Regions from separate parts of the Thermomonas fusca genome, predicted to be linked through region 2. Evidence: predicted binding sites of a transcription regulator. Region 2 holds the regulator's gene; each other region holds the start of a gene.
What was found. Region 2 encodes HrcA, which represses chaperone genes, less so after heat shock. Its sites were predicted from a motif close to TTNGCACTCNNNNNNNNNGAGTGCNAA; they were not measured.
Positions count from the first base shown of each region.

Region 1 (7,719 bases), on a different contig from region 2:
ACGCATCGCCTCCTCCGCTGAGAACCGGGATGCCGCGGGCATGCGCAAGGCCTCGCAGGAATATCTCCGGCTCGAATCCGGACGCGACTGGCTGCAATCCGGTCGCGAACACAACGCGACGGTTGCGGCGGAACGCGCTGCAGAGCTGGCGCCACAGCCCCAACCGGCACTTGCACCCGCGCCAGAGACCCCTGAAGTCGCAAACCCGGTGATGCGTCGATGACCGGGACCGATACGGCGCACGAACTCAAGTCCCTGGCCCTGCGCATGGCGGCGGTGGTCGATGTCCTGGAAAGCCGCAGCCACGAGTCCGCAGCCGGTATGTCCGGAGCGCGCGCGCACCTTGACGATGCCGTCCAGCGGCTTGGCCAGCGGAGCGCGATGCTCCTGCAGGAAGTCGCCACAGGCGTGCAGTCGGCCACGCGTGCCGCCGCGGAGGAAGCCTTGGGACCGGCTGCAGCAACGCTCAAGACCCAGGTGGCGGCCGTGCTGCGCAGCCTGCAGGACAGCACGCGTCAGCTTGCGCTCGAGCGGGAAGCTTTCGGGCGCCAACAGCGTCGGGCATTGTGGATCGGCGCCGGCGCTTTGGTGCTGGGCGCGCTGATGGTGGTTGGCGCCAGCGCCGCCTGGGTGGCGATGAAACGCAAAGAGCTCGCGCAAATGGAATTCGCAAAGCAGATCCACGCCGCCACGACCGCCGGTGCGCTGGTGCCCTGCGGGGAAGGGCTGTGCGCCCGCATCGGCGCCACCCCGCGCAAGGCCGGCAAAAACGGGGAATACGTGCTCGTCGAGTAAGCACGGCACGCTGCGCGCGGCGTCGATCCAGGCAGTGGAGCCAAGAACGCCGGCGAACGCGCTATGGCGGCGCCTCTTAGAGGCGTTTGCCGGCGTCCGGGCCCGTGCTACAGGCGCACGGCGGTTGTCAGGCGCGCACCATCGCTTCCTGCTGCACCGTCTGCTCGCGCTGGGCCTGTTGTTGCTGCTGCGCCACCACCGTCTGATAGGCCTGCACTTGCTGGGTGTTCTCCGCCCATTGCCGCGTACTCGCCTCCACTGGCTGCTGCACGGCTACAGCGGTGTCCACGTACCCCATCTGCTGCAGCCCGTTGCCGCGCGCTGCCTCGCGCCCGAAAATGCGGCTGCCGTCATCGCTGAGCAATACCTGATCCAGCGACCGCAGATGGGCGCACGAAGCCGCCAGCGCCGCGGCGGTGCGCTCGCTGTGGGCATCCGGCGTGCGGCCCAACGCGCGGTCCACGTCGCATACGCCGGCATAGGCCTGTTGGTAGCGTCCGTTCGCCGGATGCGCAGGATCCCGCATGTCGTCCAACTGCGAGGTCTTGCGCCGCTGCTCTTCCAGTCGCGCGGGCTCCCCAGGGGGAAGATCAGGCTGCATGCTGTTGCGGATCTTGTCCAAGGCGCGTGCAGGACCGAGGAACGGACCGCCGCTCAGCACGTCCAGTACCTGTCCGCCGACGGTGACTGTGTTCCGTAGCGTCCCTACGTCGTCACGGTATCGCGAGATCATCAGGTGGTTGTCCCGCGCCAGCGTACGTGCTTCGGGCTGGGACAGGATGGAAACGTCCTGGAGACCATCGCCGTTCCTGTTGGTGAAGTTGTGCATCATGTGCGAGCCATTGACCGACGCACCAATCACCGTGTTGGGCTGCAGGCCGCCGATGACCGGAATGTTGTTGTAGCCCGAACCCCGTAACTGATGCACTTCACCGCGTGCGGCATACACGCGGACTTCGCCGTAGTGCGGCGCCGCGGCGCTGACCACGTCCGCAGCCATCACATGGTTGACAAAGGGTGGAGTCTGCGGGCCTTCCGGGATACGGTAGTTGAGGCTGGCTGCGCCGTAGGGATTGAAGGCTTCGCCCTTCAGTCCAAAATGATGGGCACTGATCTGCGCCAGCGTGCCGCCGAGGGAATGGCCGGTGACGGTTACTTCGGGCGCCGGCACTCCTTCGCGTGCACCGTACCGCTTCGCGATCTGCAGGGCCTCACGCGTGAACTGTATGGCGTCCTGTGCCTGGCTGTTTGTACGCCCCACCACCATCCCACCATCGGCCAATAATCCGTCCCTCAATGGTTCGCGACCAAATTCCGTACCGCGATGCGAGACGACCAGCTCACCGGTATCCACACGCTGATAGATGGTGCCTTGATATCCGGAAGGTCTATCGGCATGCGCGACGATCTTGAAACGCGTGCCCTCGATGTCGACCTTCTTATCAATCAGGCTGTTGAGGGCAACGGGCGAACCATCGAGGTTGCGACCGTACGTGTGATCAGCCAGATTGGCATGTTGTTGGCTGCTGATCGGCATAGGTCAACCCTTCACCGGATTGAAGGTGATAGTGAAGAGGTCGATGTCTTGGACCGATGGGCCGAACCTGGAACGATCGGGCTGGCCGAAGTATGGGAAACCGTCTTTGTCGCCATACGCTGATTTCCGGAAATGCACGACCTCCGAAGACTGTTCCAGAATCTTTTGCGCGGGGATGGATGGCGTGAAAATAGTTTCATCCGCAGCGCCGGTCACTTTCATCCGCACCCGCATCTGGATCAGCTCCCAGCGACAAAGGCCGCGACCGGCGTAGTCCTCGTCCAGCATCTGGTCCGCGTAGACCATGGTTTCGAACCGGTTTTCGCCCACCTTGAGCAAGGGAAGCTCCACGTCTTCGGTTGGCACCGGGGAGCTGTAACCGCCGGGGTTGTCCTTGGGCGGACGCAGGCATTCGGTGTTGACCACGTCGTATTGCGCCAGGCCCACCATTTGCGCGAACGGCCCCGGCGCATTCTCGATGGTCATGGTGATGCGGTAGGCCTGTCGTGGCGCCGGGTTGTGCTTGAACTTCTTCGCAACCGGGGTAGCTTCGGATGTGTGGTTCATGGACAGTCCTGAGGGGGTGCAGGCAGCCAGAAGCAGCGCAAGGCCGCCGGCGGCAACAAGGTATCGGGGCATTTCGGATCCTTCGTGCGGGGGCACGCGTCCGAGTATAGGAAATCAAATCGCCCTTTCAGGCAAGCCACCGATAGGCGGCGCGGCAATCGCGGCGACGAAGACAGGCAATTGCCACGTCGCGCCCCCACAAACACGAAGCCCGGCACAAGGCCGGGCTCCATGGTCAAGCGTGACGCGATGCGCGCAGGATTTAGAAATCCATGCCGCCCATGCCGCCCATGCCGCCGCCCGGCATCGCCGGCTCGTCCTTCTTCGGCAGCTCCGCCACCATCGCCTCGGTGGTGATCATCAGGCCGGCGATGGAGGCCGCGTTCTGCAGCGCGGTGCGGGTGACCTTGGTCGGGTCCAGGATGCCGAACTCGATCATGTCGCCGAACTCGCCGTTGGCGGCGTTGTAGCCGAACGCGCCCTTGCCTTCGGCGACGCGGTTCAGCACCACGCTCGGCTCGTCGCCGGCATTGGTGACGATCTCGCGCAGCGGCGCTTCCATCGCGCGCAGGGCGATCTGGATGCCGTGGTCCTGGTCTTCGTTGATGCCCTTCAGGCCGGCAATCGCGGCCTTGGCACGGATCAGGGCGACGCCGCCGCCGGGGACGATGCCTTCCTCGACCGCAGCGCGGGTGGCGTGCAGGGCGTCTTCGACGCGCGCCTTCTTTTCCTTCATCTCGACTTCGGTGGCGGCACCAACCTTGATGACGGCCACGCCGCCGGCCAGCTTGGCCACGCGCTCCTGCAGCTTCTCGCGGTCGTAGTCCGAGGAGGTTTCCTCGATCTGCGCCTTGATCTGCTTGATGCGGGCCTGGATGCCGTCGGCTTCGCCGGCGCCGTCGATGATGGTGGTGTTTTCCTTCGACACCTGGATCTTCTTGGCGCGACCCAGATCCTTGATGGTGGCCTTCTCCAGCGACAGGCCCACTTCCTCGGAGATCACGGTGCCGCCGGTCAGGATGGCCATGTCTTCCAGCATCGCCTTGCGACGATCACCGAAGCCCGGCGCCTTGACCGCGCAGACCTTGACGATGCCGCGGATGGTGTTGACCACCAGCGTCGCCAGCGCTTCGCCTTCGACTTCTTCCGCCACGATCAGCAGCGGCTTGCCGGCTTTCGCCACGCCTTCCAGCACCGGCAGCAGGTCGCGCACGTTGGCGATCTTCTTGTCGTGCAGCAGGATGAACGGGTCGTCCAGCTCGGCCTGCATCGACTGCTGGTTGTTGACGAAGTAGGGCGACAGGTAGCCGCGGTCGAACTGCATGCCCTCGACCACGTCGAGTTCGTTCTCCAGGCCCGAGCCGTCTTCGACGGTGATCACGCCTTCCTTGCCGACCTTGTCCATCGCCTGCGCGATCAGGTCGCCGATGTTGGCGTCGCTGTTCGCGGAGATCGTGCCGACCTGGGCGATTTCCTTGTTGGTCGAGGACGGCTTGCTGATGGTCTTCAGCTCGGCCACGGCGGCGGTCACCGCCTTGTCGATGCCGCGCTTGAGATCCATCGGGTTCATGCCGGCGGCGACCGCCTTCATGCCCTCGCGGATGAACGCCTGCGCCAGCACGGTGGCGGTGGTGGTGCCGTCACCGGCGTTGTCGGAAGTCTTGGACGCGACTTCCTTCACCATCTGCGCGCCCATGTTCTCGAACGCGTCGGCCAGTTCGATTTCCTTGGCGACGGAGACGCCGTCCTTGGTGATGGTGGGCGCGCCGAAGCTCTTCTGCAGCACGACGTTGCGGCCCTTCGGGCCGAGGGTGGCCTTCACGGCATTGGCGAGCACGTTGACGCCGCGCACCATGCGCACGCGCGCGTCTTCGCCGAAACGGATGTCTTTGGCAGCCATTGCGAGTTACCTCAGTAATTATTCGATTGGAATTGAAGAGGAAAGCGAAGCGCGATCAGCCGAGGATCGCGAACAGGTCGTCTTCCTTCACCACCAGCAGCTCGGCGCCGTCCAGCTTCACCTCGGTGCCGCTGTACTTGCCGAACAGGACCTTGTCGCCCACCTTCACCTGCGGGGCGCGGACCTGGCCGTTGTCCAGCACCTTGCCGGTGCCCACGGCGACCACTTCGCCCTTGATGGGCTTCTCGGTGGCGCTGTCGGGGATCACGATACCGCCCGCGGACAGCTTCTCTTCTTCCATGCGCTTGATGACCACGCGGTCGTACAGCGGCTTGATGCTGGACATGTGCAACCTCTGCAAATGATTGATTGAACGGGGAAAACCCGGAAATTTTAGCAGTCGCACTCGGCGACTGCCAACGCCTGGGACGAAAACATCCCGGGACCGGGATGGCAGGGAGATGGGGCGCTGCGGACGGGTTTCAAGGGCCCGTGGCCAACCGTCGCCGGCTACCCTGTCGGCATGGACGTCCTGATCTGCTTCTGCAGCTGTCCCGATACCACCACCGCCGGGCGCATCGCCGAGGCGCTGGTGGAGGAGCGGCTGGCCGCCTGCGTGAACCTGCTGCCGGGGCTGCAGTCGGTGTACCGCTGGCGGGGAAAGCTGCAGCGCGATGCCGAAGTGCTGCTGCTGATCAAGACGACGCGGGCGCGCTACCCGGCCTTGCAGGCGCGACTGCCGCAGCTGCACCCGTATGAACTGCCGGAGCTGCTGGCGGTCGAATCCGCCGCCGGCCTGCCCGCGTACCTGCAGTGGGTGGTCGAATCGACCCGTCCAGTAGAATGACCCGATGACCGGATTCACCCTTCGCCTGCGCCGCTGGCTGGCCGCGCCGGCCCTGATCGCGAGCCTGCTGGCCGCCACCCCGGCCATCGCCGCCGACTTCGAACTGCCGCCGGTGGACGAAGTGTTCGTGCTGTCGGCGCAGGCCACCGCGCGCAACCGCATCGAGGTGCGCTGGAAGATTGCCGACGGCTATTACCTGTATCGGCACCGCACCTCGGTCAAGGCCGGCGCCGGCTTCGCCGAGCCGCGGCTGGCCCTGCCCGACGGCAACAAGCATCGCGACGAGTTCTTCGGCGACGTCGAAACCTACCGCACACAGCTGGTGGGGGTCGTGACCGGGGTTCCGGCGGCCTCCGCGACCGGCGTCGCGCTGACGGTGAAGTACCAGGGCTGCGCCGATGCCGGCATCTGCTATCCGCCGCAGACCCGCACCCTGACCGTGGCGCTGCCGCAGGCCGATGCGGGCGATGACTTCCTGCCCGGCCGCAAATCCGGCGGCGGGCTGTTCGGCCTCGGCAACCGCGGCGCCGCGGTGGACGCCGCGCCGCTGCCCGCCGCGCAGGCCTTCGGCAGCGAATTGATCGCGCTGGACGGCGACACCCTGCTGCTGCGGCTGACCCCGGCGCGCGGCTATTACCTGTACCGCGACAAGCTGTCGGTGCAGCTGGAAGGCGCCAGCGGCCTGTCGGTGAAGCTGCCGCCACCGGCGAAGCTGCCCGCCGCCACACCCTATCGCGACGAGCACTTCGGCGATGTGGCGGTGTATTTCGACCAGGTCGAGATCGCCCTGCCGGTGGCGCGCAGCACCACCCGCGCCGCCGGCGGCACCCTGGTGCTGGGCCTGCAGGGTTGCCAGGACAACGGCATCTGCTATCCGCCGATGACGCGGCGGCTGGCGTTCTCGCTGCCGGCGGGGACGCTGGCGACCGTCACCGACAACACTGTATCCGGCAGCAGCGGCCCTGCCGGGCCGTTGCCTGTGCAGGGCGCGGCACCGGCCGACGCACCGCTGTCGGCAGCGACCACGGCCGGCACTGCCCTTGCCACCACGGCTGCCGTGGAAGCAACCAGCGGCACCACCGTCGTCGACGGCACACCCCAGCCCGCGCGCGAACCCCCGCCGCAGCGCAGGACCCCGGGCCTGCTGGCGGCGCTGCTGCTGGCGCTGGGCGGCGGACTGATCCTCAACCTGATGCCCTGCGTGCTGCCGGTGCTGTCGCTGAAGGCGCTGTCGCTGGCGCAGAGCGGCGCCGGCCGGGGCGAGGCGCGTCGGCATGCGCTGGCCTATACCGCCGGCGTGCTGGCCTCGATGCTGGCGCTGGGCGCGCTGGTGCTGGCGCTGCGCCACGCCGGGCTGGCGCTGGGCTGGGGCTTCCAGCTGCAGCAGCCGCTGGTGCTGGCCGGGCTGGCACTGGTGATGTTCGCGCTGGGGCTGTCGCTTTCCGGGCTGTGGCAGGCCAATGTCGGCCTGGGCCAGCGCACCGGCGCACTGCTGCAGGGCAACGGCGTGCGCGCCGACTTCTTCACCGGCGTGCTGGCGGTGGTGCTGGCCACCCCCTGCACCGCGCCGTTCATGGGTGCGGCGCTGGCCTATGCCTTCACCGGCCCGACCGCCGGCGCGCTGCTGGTGTTCCTGATGCTGGGACTGGGGCTGGCGCTGCCGTTCCTGCTGATCGGCTTCGTGCCGGCCTTCGCCCGCCTGCTGCCGAAGCCGGGCGCGTGGATGGAGACCCTCAAGCAGCTGCTGGCGTTCCCGCTGTACGCCACCGCGGCTTGGCTGGTGTGGGTGCTGGCCAAGCTGCGCGGGGCCGATGCCGCCGGCCTGTGGCTGGCCGCCGCCATCCTGCTGGCGCTGGCCGCCTGGGCATGGATGCGCGCGCGCAACGGTGGTGCACGCGGCTGGCAGGCGCTGGCGCTGCTTGCGCTGCTTGCGGTCGGCTGGCCGCTGGCCCGGCTGCACGCGCTGCCGCGCCCGCAGGCGAATGCCGTCTCCGCGCCGGCCGGCATCGCCAGCGTGGCCTGGTCGGAACAGGCGCTGGCCGACCTGCGCGCGCAGGACCGGCCGGTGTTCGT
Region 1 is NZ_SROY01000001.1:625,768-633,486, reverse strand. It holds gene E5S66_RS02945 (phospholipase effector Tle1 domain-containing protein) at 1-223, shown strand, start outside; gene E5S66_RS02940 (hypothetical protein) at 220-795, shown strand; gene E5S66_RS02935 (XVIPCD domain-containing protein) at 923-2,332, opposite strand; gene E5S66_RS02930 (hypothetical protein) at 2,336-2,899, opposite strand; gene groL (chaperonin GroEL) at 3,162-4,799, opposite strand; gene groES (co-chaperone GroES) at 4,855-5,145, opposite strand; gene cutA (divalent-cation tolerance protein CutA) at 5,323-5,646, shown strand; gene E5S66_RS02910 (protein-disulfide reductase DsbD family protein) at 5,651-7,719, shown strand, end outside.
Region 1: the regulator HrcA is predicted to act here: its motif matches at 5,193-5,219, upstream of groES (co-chaperone GroES).

Region 2 (7,719 bases):
CGGCGAGGGCGGTGGCAGCGGTGCGCCACTGCGCCAGCGCGGCGGCGATGTCGCGGTCGAGGCGCTGCAGGCGCGCGTCGGCATCGGCCAGCGATTCCAGTTCCAGCGCCAGCGCGTCGCGGTGTGCCGCCAGTTTGTCCGGGGTGACGCGATGCTTGCGCGCCAGGTCCTGCACGCGGACGAGCTGGCGCTCGATCTCGGCCAGCGCGTCGGGATCCAGGTCGAGGTCGTCGCGGATGCGCTGCATCAGCACCAGTGCTTCGTCGAGCTGGATCGCGGCGGAGTCGAGCATCGCATCGACTTCCGACAGGCGCGGCTCGTGCGCGGTTTCGCGCTGCAGGCCGTTGCGCAGCTGCTGCAGGCGGCCGGTCAGCGCGTCATCGCCGCCCAGCGCGTCCAGCGCGGCGTCACAGGCGGCGATCAGCGAGGCGGCGTGGGCATGGCGGCGATGGTTGGCATCGAGTTCGGCCAGCACCGCCGGTTCCAGCGGCTGCGCCTGCAGTTCGTCGAGCTGGTGCCGAAGCCAGGCCTGACGTTCGCCGACGTCGCCGCGGGCGAGCAGGGCGTCGCGTTCCTGCTGCAATGCTTTCCAGCGCCGCGCCGATTCGCCGGTGGCGGCCAGCAGGTCCGGATGGCGGGCGAAATCATCCAGCAGACGGGTCTGCTGCGGGCGTACCAGCAGCGCCTGCTGGGCGTGCTGGCCGTGGATTTCCACCAGCAGCGCGGCCAGTTCGGCCAGCTGGGCGATGGTGACGCTGCGGCCGTTGATCCACGCCTTGGAGCCGCCGTCGGCGCGCAGGGTGCGGCGCAGCTGGCAGGCGCCGTCGTCGTCCAGTTCGGCGTCTTGAAGCCAGGCGAGGGCGGCGGCGCAGTCGTCCAGTGCGAACTCGGCCGACAGCTCGGCGCGCTGCGCGCCGTGGCGAACCGCACCGGCATCGCCGCGGGCGCCGGACAGGAAGCCCAGCGCATCCACCAGCAGCGATTTGCCGGCGCCGGTTTCGCCGGACACGACGGTCAGGCCCGCGCCGAAGTCCAGTTCGGCATGGGCGACGACGGCAAAATCACGGATCGAAAGGCGGGTCAGCATGGCTGCGCATTGTGCCTGCGCACGTCGACGGCCGGTAGCGGTTGCATGTGCGCCGGCCTGCGCTTACAACCTGTGAATGGAACGCCGCCGGCCCGACATCGCCCTTGACCCGCGCGCGCGCCAGCTGCTGCGCACGCTGGTATCCCGGCACATCCGCGACGGCGAGCCGGTCGGCTCGCAGACGCTGGCGAAGCACGCGGGGCTGGACGTCAGTGCGGCCACCATCCGCAACATCCTGGCGTCGCTGGAAGACGCCGGTCTGCTGGCCGCGCCGCACAGCTCGGCAGGGCGTGTCCCCACCGCGCAGGGTTACCGGCTGTTCGTGGATTCGCTGCTGCAGGTCAAGCCGCTGGGTGCGCAGGACGTGGACCGGCTGCGCAGCGGGCTGGCGGCCGGCGCGGGCACGCAGGCGCTGCTGGGCAGCACCTCCGAGCTGCTGGCGGCGATGACCCACTTCGCCGGCATGGTCAGCGTGCCCAGCCGCGAGAGCTTCGCCTTTCGCCAGATCGATTTCGTGATGCTGGACCCGCAGCGGGTGCTGGCGATCCTGGTGTTCGCCGATGGCGAGGTGCAGAACCGGGTGGTGCAGGTGCGGCGGGCGTTCTCGCCGTCGGAACTGGAGCAGGCGGCGAACTACCTGAACGCCCATTTTGCCGGGCAGTCGCTGACCGTGATCCGCGCCGCGCTGTTGCGCGATCTGCGCGATGCGCGCAGCGAGATGGAACGGCTGCTGGCCAGTTCGCTGGCGCTGGCCGAACAGGCGTTCGCGCCGGCGCGCGAGGACGACATGCTGGTGGCCGGGCAGACCCGCCTGCTGGGACTGCAGGAACTGGGTGACCTGGACCGGCTGCGGGCGCTGTTCGAGGCCTTTGCCGAAAAGCGCGAGCTGCTGCAGCTGCTGGAACGCACCGCGAAAGCGCCGGGCATGCGTGTGTTCATCGGCGAGGAAACCGGGCTGGCGCCGCTGGAAGGCATGTCGCTGGTGAGTGCGCCCTATGGCCGCGACGGCCAGGTGCTGGGGGTGCTGGGCGTCATCGGCCCCAGCCGGATGGCCTATGAGCGGGTGATCCCGGTGGTGGAGGCCACCGCGGCGGCGCTGGGGGCGGCGCTGGACGCCGCCTCCTGAACGCCCTGCCTTGAATCGCGCAGGCGGCGGCCCCATAGCCGGAGTCGGAAGCGGCATCCCGCCGCAGATCGATTCGTGGACATGAGCAACGACCCGACGCAGGAAGTGAACGAAGGCGCCGACGAGATGGCGCAGGACGACGAGCTGGAGGCGCTGCGCGCCGAAGTGGAGCAGCTCCGGGCGCAATCGCTGCTGGAACGCGCCGACCTGGAGAACCAGCGCAAGCGGCTGGCCCGCGATATCGACAGTGCCCGCAAGTTCGCCAACGAGCGCCTGCTGTCCGACCTGCTGCCGGTGTTCGACAGCCTGGACGCGGGCCTGACTGCCGCCGGCGAGGATGCCGGCGCGCTGCGGCAGGGCCTGGAGCTGACCTACAAGCAGCTGCTCAAGGTAGCCGGGGAAAACGGGATGGAAGTGCTGGACCCCGCCGGGCAGGCCTTCAACCCCGAACACCACCAGGCGATCAGCCAGGGCGAATCCGCGGGCGTGGCCCCGGGCCACGTCATCACCGTGTTCCAGAAGGGTTACCTGCTCAACGGGCGGCTGCTGCGCCCGGCGCTGGTGATCGTGGCCAAGCACGACTGAAACGGCGTGCGTTCGCCCTGCTGCGCGGCTCTTGAAGGCCGGCGCGGCATCCCCAGATAGCAATCATCGGCGCACGCCGCCACCAGACATCGGATTCAAGAGGAAATCGTCATGGGCAAGATCATCGGCATCGACCTGGGCACCACCAATTCCTGCGTCGCCATCATGGAAGGCGGCAAGGCCCGCGTCATCGAAAACAGCGAGGGCGATCGCACCACCCCCTCCATCGTCGCCTGGACCAAGGACGGGGAAGTGCTGGTGGGCGCCTCGGCCAAGCGCCAGGCCGTCACCAACCCGAAGAACACCTTCTACGCGGTGAAGCGCCTGATCGGCCGCAAGTTCACCGACGCCGAGGTGCAGAAGGACATCGGCCTGGTGTCGTACTCGATCATCCAGCACGACAACGGCGATGCCTGGGTGTCGCTGGTGGACGGCAAGAAGCTGGCGCCGCAGGAAGTCTCCGCCAAGGTGCTGGAGAAGATGAAGAAGACCGCCGAAGCCTTCCTGGGTGAAACGGTCACCGAGGCGGTCATCACCGTGCCGGCCTACTTCAACGACAGCCAGCGCCAGGCCACCAAGGACGCCGGCCGCATCGCCGGCCTCGACGTCAAGCGCATCATCAACGAGCCGACCGCGGCCGCGCTGGCCTACGGCCTCGACAAGGGCGACGCCAAGGACCGCAAGATCGCCGTGTACGACCTCGGCGGCGGCACCTTCGACGTGTCGATCATCGAGATCGCCAACGTCGACGGCGAGAAGCAGTTCGAGGTGCTGGCCACCAACGGCGATACCTTCCTGGGTGGCGAGGACTTCGACAACCGCGTCATCGACTACCTGGTGGAAGAGTTCCAGAAGTCCGACGGCGTGGACCTGCGCAAGGACCCGCTGGCCCTGCAGCGCCTGAAGGATGCCGCCGAGCGCGCCAAGATCGAGCTGTCGTCCAACCAGCAGACCGACGTCAACCTGCCGTACGTGACCGCCGATGCGTCGGGCCCGAAGCACCTGAACATCAAGCTGACCCGGGCCAAGCTCGAAGCGCTGGTCGATGACCTGGTCAAGCGCACCATCGAACCCTGCCGCGTGGCACTGAACGACGCCGGCCTGCGCGCCTCCGACATCACCGAGGTGATCCTGGTCGGCGGCCAAACCCGCATGCCGAAGGTGCAGGCGGCGGTGGCCGAGTTCTTCGGCAAGGAACCGCGCAAGGACGTCAACCCGGACGAAGCGGTGGCCATCGGCGCGGCGGTGCAGGGCGGTGTGCTGGCCGGCGACGTCAAGGACGTGCTGCTGCTCGACGTCACCCCGCTGTCGCTGGGCATCGAAACCCTGGGCGGCGTGTTCACCAAGATCATCGAGAAGAACACCACCATCCCGACCAAGGCTTCGCAGGTGTTCAGCACCGCCGAGGACAACCAGTCGGCCGTGACCGTGCACGTGTTGCAGGGCGAGCGCGAGCAGGCCCGCTACAACAAGTCGCTGGCCAAGTTCGACCTCACCGGAATCGACGCGGCGCCGCGCGGCATGCCGCAGGTGGAAGTGAGCTTCGACATCGACGCCAACGGCATCGTCCACGTCACCGCCAAGGACAAGAAGACCGGCAAGGAACAGAAGGTCGAGATCAAGGCCGGTTCGGGCCTGTCGGACGACGAGATCCAGCGGATGGTGCAGGACGCCGAAGCCAACCGCGACGAGGACAGGAAGTTCCACGAGCTGGTCACCGCGCGCAACCAGGCCGACGCCCTGATCCATGCCACCCGCAGCACCATCAAGGACAATGGCGACAAGCTGCCGGGCGATGCCATCGGCCGCGCCGAGGGTGCCATCGCCGAGCTGGAAACGGCGATGAAGGGCGACGACAAGGGCCAGATCGAAGCCAAGGCCAAGGCGCTGGAGGAAGCCAGCCAGACGCTGTTCGCAGCCGCAGCGGCGGCCGGCCAGCCACAGGGCGACGCCGGTGATGCCGGCAAGCCGGCCGACGACGTGGTGGACGCCGAGTTCACCGAGGTCAAGGACGACGACAAGAAGGCCTGATCGCCAGGCAGGCAATGCGACGGGCAGGCCGGTGGTCTGCCCGTCGCCGTGAAGGGAACAGGTTCAGCCCGATGAGCAAGCGCGATTACTACGAAGTCCTGGGCGTGGCCCGCAACGCCAGCGAGGAGGACCTGAAGAAGGCCTACCGCCGCTGCGCGATGAAGCACCACCCGGACCGCAACCCCGGCGACAAGGATGCCGAGGCCGCCTTCAAGGAGTGCAAGGAAGCCTACGAAGTGCTGAGCGACGGCGGCAAGCGCCGCATGTACGACCAGCACGGCCATGCCGCGTTCGAACACGGCATGGGCGGCGGCAACGCCGGCCCCGGTTTCGGCGGCTTCGGTGGCGCCGACATGGGCGACATCTTCGGCGACATCTTCGGCAATATCTTCGGGGGCGGCGCGCGCCAGCAGGGTCCGCGCCGCGGCGCCGACGTCGGCTACGTGATGGAGCTCGACCTGGAAGAGGCGGTGGCCGGGGTCGAGAAGACCATCCACATCCCCTCCATGGCCAACTGCGAGCCGTGCAAGGGCAGCGGCTCGGAAGACGGCAAGGTCGAAACCTGCGGCACCTGCCAAGGCCGCGGCCAGGTCCGCATGCAGCGCGGCCCGTTCATGATGCAGGCACCGTGCCCGCACTGCGACGGCGCCGGCAAGACCATCGCCAATCCCTGCAAGCACTGCAACGGCAATGGCCGGATCGAACAGGAAAAAAACCTGTCGGTGAAGATCCCGGCCGGCGTCGACAGTGGCGACCGCATCCGCCTGGCCGGCGAGGGCGAAGCCGGCCCCGCGGGGACGCCGCCGGGCGACCTGTACGTGGAAGTGCGGGTGCGCCCGCACGAGATCTTCGAACGCGACGGCGACGACCTGCACTGCGAAGTGCCCATCCGCATCTCGCAGGCGGCGCTGGGCGATACCGTGCGCGTGCCCACGCTGGGTGGCGAACTGGAGCTGCGCATTCCCGCCGAAACCCAGAGTGGCAAGGTGTTCCGCCTGCGCGACCGCGGGGTGAAATCCGTCCGCAGCCGCCAGCCGGGCGACCTGTATTGCCGGGTCGCGGTGGAAACGCCGGTCAACCTCACGCCCGAGCAGCGCCAGTTGCTGGAGCAGTTCGAAGCCACCTTCGTGGGCGATGGCGCGCGCCGGCATTCGCCGAAGTCGAGCACCTTCCTCGACGGCGTCAAGGGATTCTGGGACCGCATGGTGTCCTGAGCCCGGCGCAGGCCGGACCGCGACACGGGATTCGCCGCAGCCCGGCTGCGGTGATGGTGTCGCCGGCAACCAACGCCCTGCGCCGGCAGGCGCTTGCGTAGAATCCGGGCTCCCTCGCGGAGCCCGTTCCTTGTCCGAACCCACGCAGCGTCCACGCATCGGCATCGTCGGCAGCGCCGGCGCCTACGGGCGTTGGCTGCGCGCGTTCTTCGAAACCCGGATGGGCCTGGAAGTGATCGGCCACGATCCCGCCGATCCGGCCGCCACTGGCGAGGATGCCCTGCTGGAACAGGCCGACGTGCTGCTGTTCTCGGCGCCGATCCGGCGCACGCCGGAATTGATCGAACGTTACGTGCGGTTGTCCGCCGGCCGCGAGGCGGGCCGGCTGTGGTTGGACGTCACCTCGGTCAAGGCCGCGCCGGTCGCGGCGATGCTGCGCTCGCAGGCCGAGGTGGCCGGGCTGCACCCGATGGCCGCGCCACCCAAGTCGCCGACCCTCAAGGGCCGGGTGCTGGTGGTCTGCGAAGCGCGGCTGTCTTCGTGGCGGCCGTGGCTGGAATCGCTGCTGGCGGCGCTGGAAGCCGAGTGCGTGCGCGCCACGCCCGAGCGCCACGACCGCGCGATGGCGCTGGTGCAGGCGATGGTGCATGCCTCGCACCTGGCCCAGGCCGGCGTGCTGCGCGAACAGGCCGGCCTGGTCGGCCCGCTGGCCGCACTGATGCCGCTACGCTCGGCTTCGTTCGAAATGGACGCCGCCGTTGCCGCGCGCATCCTGTCGCTGAACCCGGCGATCTACGAGGACATCCAGTTCGGCAATCCGCACGCCCCGGAGGCGCTGCGCGCGCTGGCGGCGCAGCTGGCGCGGATGGCGACGCTGGTCGGGCAGGGTGACGATGTCGCCCGCGCCGGGTTTCGCGCCGAGTTTCTGGATGCCAACCGCGACGCCTGGGGCGAGCAGGCGCTGGCGCTGGGCAACTACACCTACGAACGCATCGGCTACCTGCTGGCCGACCTGTCCGACACGCACACCCTCGGCGTCCACCTGCCCGAGGACCGGCCCGGTTCGCTGCGCAGCCTGCTGCACGTGTTCGAACGGCGCGGGGTCAACATCGCCTCGCTGCATTCCTCGCGCACCCAAGCCGGCGAGCTGCACTTCCGGCTCGGCTTCAGCGCCGGCACCCCGGCCGGGCAGCTGGCGGATGCGGTGGCCGAGCTGGCGCAGACCGGGATCGGCCGGGTCCTGCCGGACTGAACGTCGAAACGCTGCATGGTTCCATGACGGCCGTCACTCATCACGTTCCTGAATCGGCGTAATGTTGCGGTTGGGTCACTCCCGGCAGAGCAAGCCATGACGTTCCGTTCCCCCGCGGAATCCCCAACTCCGACGCTGTCGCGTGCCAACGGCCCGTTGCTCGACGCGCTGCAGAAGCACGTGCTCGACCGCGCCGTGCCGGCGCTCGACCGCGCCTTGGCCGATCTCGACGACTACCTGTTCGACCGCAGCCAGTCGGGCGAGGAGTCTCTGGGCCTGATGGCGCTGCGCGACATGCGCCGCGCGCGCAGCGACCTGTCCCGGGGTTTCCGGGGTGTTGTCCACAACCGCTTCCGCGCCCTGCACGGCGATCATGTCGCCGCGGGCGAGGGCGAAGGCGAGGACGGCGGCAGCCTCAGCCTCG
Region 2 is NZ_SROY01000002.1:640,004-647,722, forward strand. It holds gene recN (DNA repair protein RecN) at 1-1,087, opposite strand, end outside; gene hrcA (heat-inducible transcriptional repressor HrcA) at 1,164-2,213, shown strand; gene grpE (nucleotide exchange factor GrpE) at 2,295-2,798, shown strand; gene dnaK (molecular chaperone DnaK) at 2,910-4,829, shown strand; gene dnaJ (molecular chaperone DnaJ) at 4,901-6,043, shown strand; gene E5S66_RS07205 (prephenate dehydrogenase) at 6,174-7,295, shown strand; gene E5S66_RS07210 (DUF1631 family protein) at 7,392-7,719, shown strand, end outside.

Region 3 (7,719 bases), on a different contig from region 2:
GATTGCCGGCGAGGGATAGCGGGCGCTGCCCAGCCACAGCCGCGAACCAATTTCGACGTCGTACACCTGCATTTCAACCTCCCTGCATCGGGGCGAGGATTTCCAATGCATCGCCCTCGCCCAGCGCCTGCGCCGCGCGTTGGCCGGCGGGCACGAACACGCCGTTGAGCGCGGTGGCGACATGCGCGTCGCGATAGCCCAGTTCCAGCAGCGCCTGCACCAGCGTGGCGGCTTCGACCCGGCGGGTTTCGCCGTTCACGAGCAGCTGCATCACGCCACCTCCAGCAGGCGCGCGGCGGCCTGCCGCGCCAGCGCCGGCGCCAGCAGGTAGCCGTGGCGGAACAGCCCGTTGAGATGCCAGCGACCATCGCGCTGTTCCAGCCGCGGCAGGTTGTCGGGGAAGGCCGGGCGCAGGCCATGGCCCAGCTCGACGATGCGCGCTTCGGCCAGCGCCGGATGCAGCGCGTAGGCGGCGTTGAGCAGCTCCATCAGCGAGCGCGCGCTGATCGCGCCGGCATCATCGCTTTCCAGCATGCTGCCGCCGAGCATGTACAGGCCGTCGCCGCGCGGCACCAGGTAATGCATGCCGCGCGGATGCAGCAGCCGGATCGGGCGCGCGAAACGCATGGCCTCGCAGTGCAGCAGCAGCATTTCGCCGCGCACGCCGCGCAGCTCCGGCAGGCGGTCGCGGGCGGCGTAGCCGCGGCAGTCCAGCACGATGCGGCCGTCGTCGGCCTGCCCGCGTGCATCGACGCCGTAGCGAACCGCAACGCCCAGTTCTTCCAGCCGAAGCGCCAGCGCCGCCAGCGCCGCGCGCGGGTCGAGGTGCGCTTCGTCGGCGAACAACAGGCCGTGGCGGAAGCGTCCGGCCAGATCCGGTTCCAGCGCGGCGATGCCGTCGCCGGCCAGCCTGCGGTAGTTGTCGCTGCGATGGGCGAAGGCCTCCAGCTCGCCGACATCGCGCGCCGCGGCCAGCACCAGCGTGCCGTTGCGGACGGTGCCGTCGAACTGCCGCGGCCACCAGTCCAGCGCCTGCCGGCCGAGTTCTGCGACGAGGGGCTCGGCGCTGACGCATTCGCACCACGGCGCCAGCATGCCGCCGGCAAAGGGGCTGGCGCCGTCGCCGCCGGGCTGCGCGCCGATTTCCAGCACCTCCACCTCGGCACCGGCCTGCGCCAGTTCCAGCGCCGCCGCCAGCCCGGCCACGCCTGCGCCGAGCACGCGGATGCGCGCGCTCATGCCGGCAGGTCCGCCGGCGCATCCACGTACAACGCACCGCCGCCGGCGACGAACTCCTCCGCCTTCGCCTGCATCCCCGCTTCGGCATCGCCGCGCAGCTCGTGGCTGAGTTTCATCGAGCAGAACTTCGGCCCGCACATCGAGCAGAAGTGCGCGCTCTTGTGCGCGTCCTTGGGCAGGGTGGCGTCGTGGTAGGCGCGCGCGGTGTCGGGATCCAGCGAGAGGTTGAACTGGTCCTCCCAGCGGAACGCGAAGCGCGCCCGCGACAGCGCGTCGTCGTGCGCCTGCGCGGCCGGGTGGCCCTTGGCCAGGTCGGCGGCGTGGGCGGCGATCTTGTAGCTGATCACGCCGGTCTTGACGTCGTCGCGGTCGGGCAGACCGAGGTGTTCCTTCGGCGTCACGTAGCAGAGCATGGCGGTGCCGAACCAGCCGATCATCGCCGCGCCGATCGCGGAAGTCAGATGGTCGTGGCCGGGCGCGGCGTCGGTGGTCAGCGGGCCGAGCGTGTAGAACGGCGCGTCGCTGCAGACCTCCAGCTGGCGCGTCATGTTGTCGCGGATCCTGTGCATCGGCACGTGGCCGGGGCCTTCCACCATCACCTGGCAGCCCTTGTCCCAGGCCACTTTCGTCAGTTCGCCAAGGGTGTCGAGCTCGGCGAACTGGGCGGCGTCGTTGGCGTCGGCGATGCTGCCGGGACGCAGGCCGTCGCCCAGCGAGAACGCCACGTCATAGCGGCGCAGGATCTCGCAGATCTCGTCGAAGCGTTCGTACAGGAAGTTCTCGCGGTGGTAGGTCAGGCACCAGCGCGCCATGATCGAGCCACCGCGGGAAACAATGCCCGTCACCCGCTTCGAGGTCAGCGGCACGTGCGCCAGCCGCACGCCGGCGTGGATGGTGAAATAGTCCACGCCCTGCTCGGCCTGTTCGATCAGGGTGTCCTTGAACACCTCCCAGTCCAGCCGCGCGGGGTCGCCGCCGACTTTCTCCAGCGCCTGGTACAGCGGCACCGTGCCGATCGGCACCGGCGCGTTGCGCAGGATCCAGCTGCGCAGGTTGTGGATGTTGCGGCCGGTGGACAGGTCCATCACCGTGTCCGCGCCCCAGCGGATCGACCACACCAGCTTCTCCACTTCCTCGGCCACGCCGGAGGACAGCGCCGAGTTGCCGATGTTGGCGTTCACCTTCACCAGGAAGTTGCGCCCGATCACCATCGGTTCGAGTTCGGGATGGTTGATGTTGGCCGGCAGGATGGCGCGGCCGCGGGCGATCTCGTCGCGCACGAACTCCGGCGTCACCAGCGCCGGCAGCGCGGCGCCGAAGGATTCGCCTTCGGCCAGCCGCCGCTCTTCCTCGTCGCTGGCGGCGATGCGGCCGAGGTTTTCGCGATGGGCGGCGTACACCATTTCCTCGGTGACGATGCCGGCGCGGGCGAACTCCAGCTGCGTCACCGGCTGCCCGACGTGGCCGCGGCGCAGGGTGCGCGCCGCCGGGCAGGGCGCGACCAGCCGCTCGTCGCTGGCGAAACCGTTGTCCTCCGGGCGCACCGCGCGGCCTTCGACGACTTCGAAACCGCGCTGCGCCAGCCAGCTTTCGCGCAGCGCAGGCAGCCCGGCGGCCAGGTCGATGGCGACGCCGTCCTCGGCGTACGGGCCGGAGGTGTCGTACAGGTACAGCCGCGGCGTCTGCGGGTCGTCCAGGGCGATCTCGCGCAGCGGCACCCGCAGGCCGGGATGGCCGGGGGGCGACAGATAGACCTTGCGCGAGCCGCGGATCGGGCCGGTGGTGACGGTGCCCGGACGAGTGTCGGGTGCTGGCATGGATCTCCTCCTCGTGAAACGGCGGGAGATCCGGGGATTGGACGATGCAACGGCAGGCAGTGCCGGCCGGCACTGCAGGGTTTCTTCCGTTCCTACGCCGGCATGACCCGGATCAGGTGCAAGGGTCAGCTCGACGCTTTCTCAGCCCCGTACGGGGCTCCCCTCGGAATGGGCGCAGGATCGAGGCGCGCCTGCATGCTGTCAAGCGCGCGTCGGGCTTGCAGGCCGCGAATCCGTCCCCAGTTCGTCCGGATAGGTCGGGATTTCCTGAACGGAAGCCTGCTGCCATTGTTCCAACCGTGAAACGACTGTGAACTACCGGCGTGAACAGCAGTCACAAATGGCGACTGCTAGAATCGAATCCATGAGGGAAACCATGACGTCCACCGCGCTTGTCGCCAACAACCTGCCGATCCCCAGCGCCATGGGCTCGCTGGAGGCCTACATCAGCGGCGTGCACCAGATCCCGGTGCTGTCGGTGGAGGACGAGCAGCGCCTGGCCCATCGCCTGCGCGAAGACAACGACATCGCCGCCGCGCAGGAGCTGATCCTGTCGCACCTGCGCTTCGTGGTCCACGTGGCCCGCGGCTACAGCGGCTACGGCCTGCAGCTGGGCGACCTGATCCAGGAAGGCAACATCGGCCTGATGAAGGCGGTCAAGCGCTTCGACCCCAGCGTGGGTGTGCGCCTGGTCAGCTTCGCGGTGCACTGGATCCGCGCCGAGATGCACGAGTTCATCATCAAGAACTGGCGCATCGTCAAGGTGGCCACCACCAAGGCGCAGCGCAAGCTGTTCTTCAACCTGCGCAAGAGCAAGACCCGGCTGGGCTGGCTCAACGCCGAAGAAGTGCGGGTGGTGGCGAAGGACCTGAACGTGTCCGAGCGCGAAGTGCTGGAAATGGAGTCGCGCCTGTCCGGCCGCGACATCGGATTCGATGCGCCCGACGACGCCGACGATGACCACGCCCCGCCGGCACCGGTGAACTACCTGGTTGCCCACGACGCCGATCCCGCCGCCGCCTACGAATCCGCCGACAGCGAAGCCGACCAGCTGGAGGTGCTGCGCGAGGGCATGGCCCGCCTCGATGCCCGTTCGCGCGACATCATCAAGCGCCGCTGGCTGGACGCCGACAACAAGGTCACCCTGCAGGAACTGGCCGACGAATACGGCGTGTCCGCCGAACGCATCCGCCAGATCGAGGCCAATGCGCTGAAGAAGATGAAGGCGCTGTTCGCGGCGTAAGCCAAGCGCATCGTTGAAAACACGAACGGCCCGGAGCGATCCGGGCCGTTTTGTTTGGCGAGAAGACGCAACTACTCGCGCGCGCGCGCCACCGGCAGCCGCCAGCCGTGGCGCAAGGCCATCCAGCGCAGGCCGAAGCAGGCCAGCGCGCCGACCACCATCGCCGGCTGCTGCGGCAGCTGCAGCACGGCGGCCAGCGCCACCACGCCGCCGCCGGCCAGCGCGGCCACCGCGTACAGCTCGGCCTGCAGCACCACCGGCACCCGTGCCACCAGCACGTCGCGGGCGATGCCGCCGCCGATGCCGGTGGTCATCCCCAGCAGGGTCGCCGCGAACGGCGACAGCCCGAACGCCAGCGCCTTGCCGGTGCCGAGCACCGCGAACAGCGCCAGGCCGGCGGCGTCGAACAGCTGCACCGGATTGCGCAGGCGCTCGATCGCGCCATGCCAGCGAAACGTCGCCAGCCCGGCCAGCATCGCCGTGACCAGATAGCGCCAGTCGGCCAGCGCGGCCGGCGGGTGCGCGCCGATCAGCACATCGCGGACGATGCCGCCGGACACCGCCGCCGCGCAGGACAGCACCAGCACCCCGAACAGGTCCAGCCGCTGCCGCACCGCCAGGGTGGCGCCGCTGAGCGCGAACACGAAGGTGCCGATCAGGTCGAACACGAGCAGCAGGGTGGACATGGTGTTCACTCCGGTGCCGACGGATCGCGGCCGTTGCCGAGGATGATCCGCGCCCCGCGCTGGTAGCTCCAGTACGCCCACCACCAGTTGAGCAGCACCACCAGCCGGTTGCGGAAACCGATCAGGAAGAACACGTGCATCAGCAGCCAGAACCACCACGCCGGCAGGCCGGAGAAGCGCAGCCGGCCGAGATCCACCACCGCCGCCATGCGGCCGATGGTGGCCAGGTTGCCGTAGTCGCGATAGGCGAACGGCGGCGGCGGCGCCTGCCCCGCCAGCCGCGCCCGGATCACCTGCGCCACGTAGCGGCCCATCTGCTTGGCCGCCGGCGCCACTCCGGGCACCGGCCTGCCATCGGCCTGCGCCAGGGCGGCAAGGTCGCCGGCGACGAAGATGTGCGGATACCCCGGCACGCCCAGATCCGGGCGCACCTGCACCCGGCCGGCGCGATCCAGCGGCACGCCCGGCATTGCGCCCAGCTTCGAGGCCGCCACGCCCGCCGCCCAGACCACGGTTTTCGCCGGCACGAAGGCATCGCCCAGCGTGTAGCCATCAGCGTTGATGTCGCTGACCGGCGTGCCCAGCGAGACTTCCACGCCGAGCTTCTCCAGCTGCCGCTGCGCCTGCTCCGACAGCGCCTGCGGAAACGTCGCCAACACCCGCGGGCCGGCCTCGACCAGGCGCACCCGCGCACTGGCGGGATCGATGTTGCGGAACTCGTCCTTCAGCGTGTGCCGGGCGATCTCCGCCAGCGTGCCGGCCAGCTCCACCCCGGTGGGGCCGCCGCCGACGATGGCGAAGCTGAGCCATGCGGCGCGTTCGGCCGGGTCGCTGGCCGCTTCGGCGCGTTCGAACGCCAGCAGGAGCTTGCGGCGCAGGTCCAGCGCGTCGTCCAGCGTCTTCAGGCCCGGCGCGTGCTGCGCCCACTGCTCGTGGCCGAAATAGGCGTGGGTGGCGCCGCTGGCCAGCAGCAGGAAGTCGAAGCCGAGGGTGGCGCCATCCTCCAGCGCGATGCGCTTGCCGGCGGCGTCGATGGCGGTGACCGTGGCCATCCGCACCTCCACGTTGCGCTGGCTTCGCAGGATGTGCCGCAGCGGCGCGGCGATGTCGGGTGCCGACAGGCCGGCGGTGGCAACCTGATAAAGCAGCGGCTGGAACAGGTGGTGGTTGCCGCGATCCACCAGCACGATCTCCACCGGCGCCGACGCCAGCGCGCGCGCCGCCCACAGGCCGGCGAAACCGCCGCCGACGATCACCACCCGCGGCCGCGCCGCCATCGCCGCGGCGTCAGCCAAGCTGCGCCGCCAGCAGCGCTTCCAGCTGCTGCTGGTCGGCGGCGAACTTGCGGATGCCTTCCTCCAGCTTCTCGCGCGCCATCGCGTCCTCGTCGTGGCGGGCGCGGAAGCCGGCCTCGTCCAGCGCCGCGGGCGGCACCAGACGGTTGCCCTCGTCGTCCAGCGCGCGCGCCACCGGGGCGTCCGAGCGCTCCAGTTCGGCCAGCAGTTCGGGGGAAATGGTCAGCCGGTCGCAGCCGGCCAGCGCCAGCACCTGGCCGGTGTTGCGGAAGCTGGCGCCCATCACCACGGTGTCGTAGCCGTGCTGCTTGTAGTACTGCCAGATGCGCGTGACCGACTGCACGCCGGGGTCGTCCTGCGGCGTGGCCGGCGGCGCCATGCCGTTGGCCAGGTGCCAGTCGAGGATGCGGCCGACGAAGGGCGAAACCAGATAGACGCCGGCCTCGGCGCAGGCCACCGCCTGCGCGAACGAGAACAGCAGGGTCAGGTTGCAGTGGATGCCTTCCCGCTGCAGCTGCTCGGCGGCGCGGATGCCTTCCCAGGTGGCGGCGATCTTGATCAGCAGGCGGTCGCTGCCGATACCGGCGTCGGCGTACAGCCGCACCAGCCGCCGCGCCTTGGCCACGGTGGCCTCGGTATCGAAGCTCAGGCGCGCATCGACCTCGGTGGACACGCGGCCGGGGATCAGCTTGACGATCTCGCTGCCGATCGCCACCGCCAGCCGGTCGCAGGCGTCGCCGACCGGGTCGTCGCCGCCGGCCGCCGCGGCACTGGCCGCCAGCTGCGGGGCGTAGGCCGGCAGCGCCGCGGCCTTCAGCAACAGCGACGGATTGGTGGTGGCGTCCATCGGCATGAAGCGGGCGATGGCCTCGATGTCGCCGGTGTCGGCGACCACGGCGGAATGCGTGCGGAGCTGTTCAAGCTGGGACTTCACGGACGGTCCGGTGCGGCATGGGGCTCCGCATTGTAGGACTGCGGCCGCGAAGGATCAGTACAGGTCCAGCGGATCGACATCCAGCGACCAGCGCACCCGCCGGGCGTCCGGCGCGACGTACAGCGCGGGCACCGCCGCGTCCAGGGCGGCGTGCAGGGCGGCGCGCGCCGGCGCGGCCAGCAGCAGCTGCGAACGCACGTAGCCGGCGCGGCGCGGCATCGGTGCCGGCAGCGGGCCGTGCACCTCGATCCCGCCGCCCTCCAGCAGCGTCTTCGCCAGCTGCAGGAATTGCAGCGGATGTTCGGCCTGCTTGGCCTCGGCGCGCAGCAGGGCGAGATGGGCGAACGGCGGGAACCCGGCGGCTTCCCGCAGCGCCAGCTCGCCGTCGGCGAAGACGTGGTAGCCGCCGTTCACCAGCGTCTGCAGCAGCAGATGCTCGGGGTGGTGGGTCTGCAGCAGCACCGTGCCCGGACGCTCGGCGCGGCCGGCGCGGCCGGCCACCTGG
Region 3 is NZ_SROY01000001.1:436,843-444,561, reverse strand. It holds gene E5S66_RS01990 (thiazole synthase) at 1-72, opposite strand, end outside; gene thiS (sulfur carrier protein ThiS) at 74-271, opposite strand; gene E5S66_RS01980 (FAD-dependent oxidoreductase) at 271-1,239, opposite strand; gene thiC (phosphomethylpyrimidine synthase ThiC) at 1,236-3,056, opposite strand; TPP riboswitch at 3,129-3,230, opposite strand; gene rpoH (RNA polymerase sigma factor RpoH) at 3,421-4,299, shown strand; gene E5S66_RS01965 (trimeric intracellular cation channel family protein) at 4,371-4,985, opposite strand; gene E5S66_RS01960 (NAD(P)/FAD-dependent oxidoreductase) at 4,991-6,262, opposite strand; gene tal (transaldolase) at 6,273-7,214, opposite strand; gene E5S66_RS01950 (primosomal protein N') at 7,269-7,719, opposite strand, start outside.
Region 3: the regulator HrcA is predicted to act here: its motif matches at 3,384-3,410, upstream of rpoH (RNA polymerase sigma factor RpoH).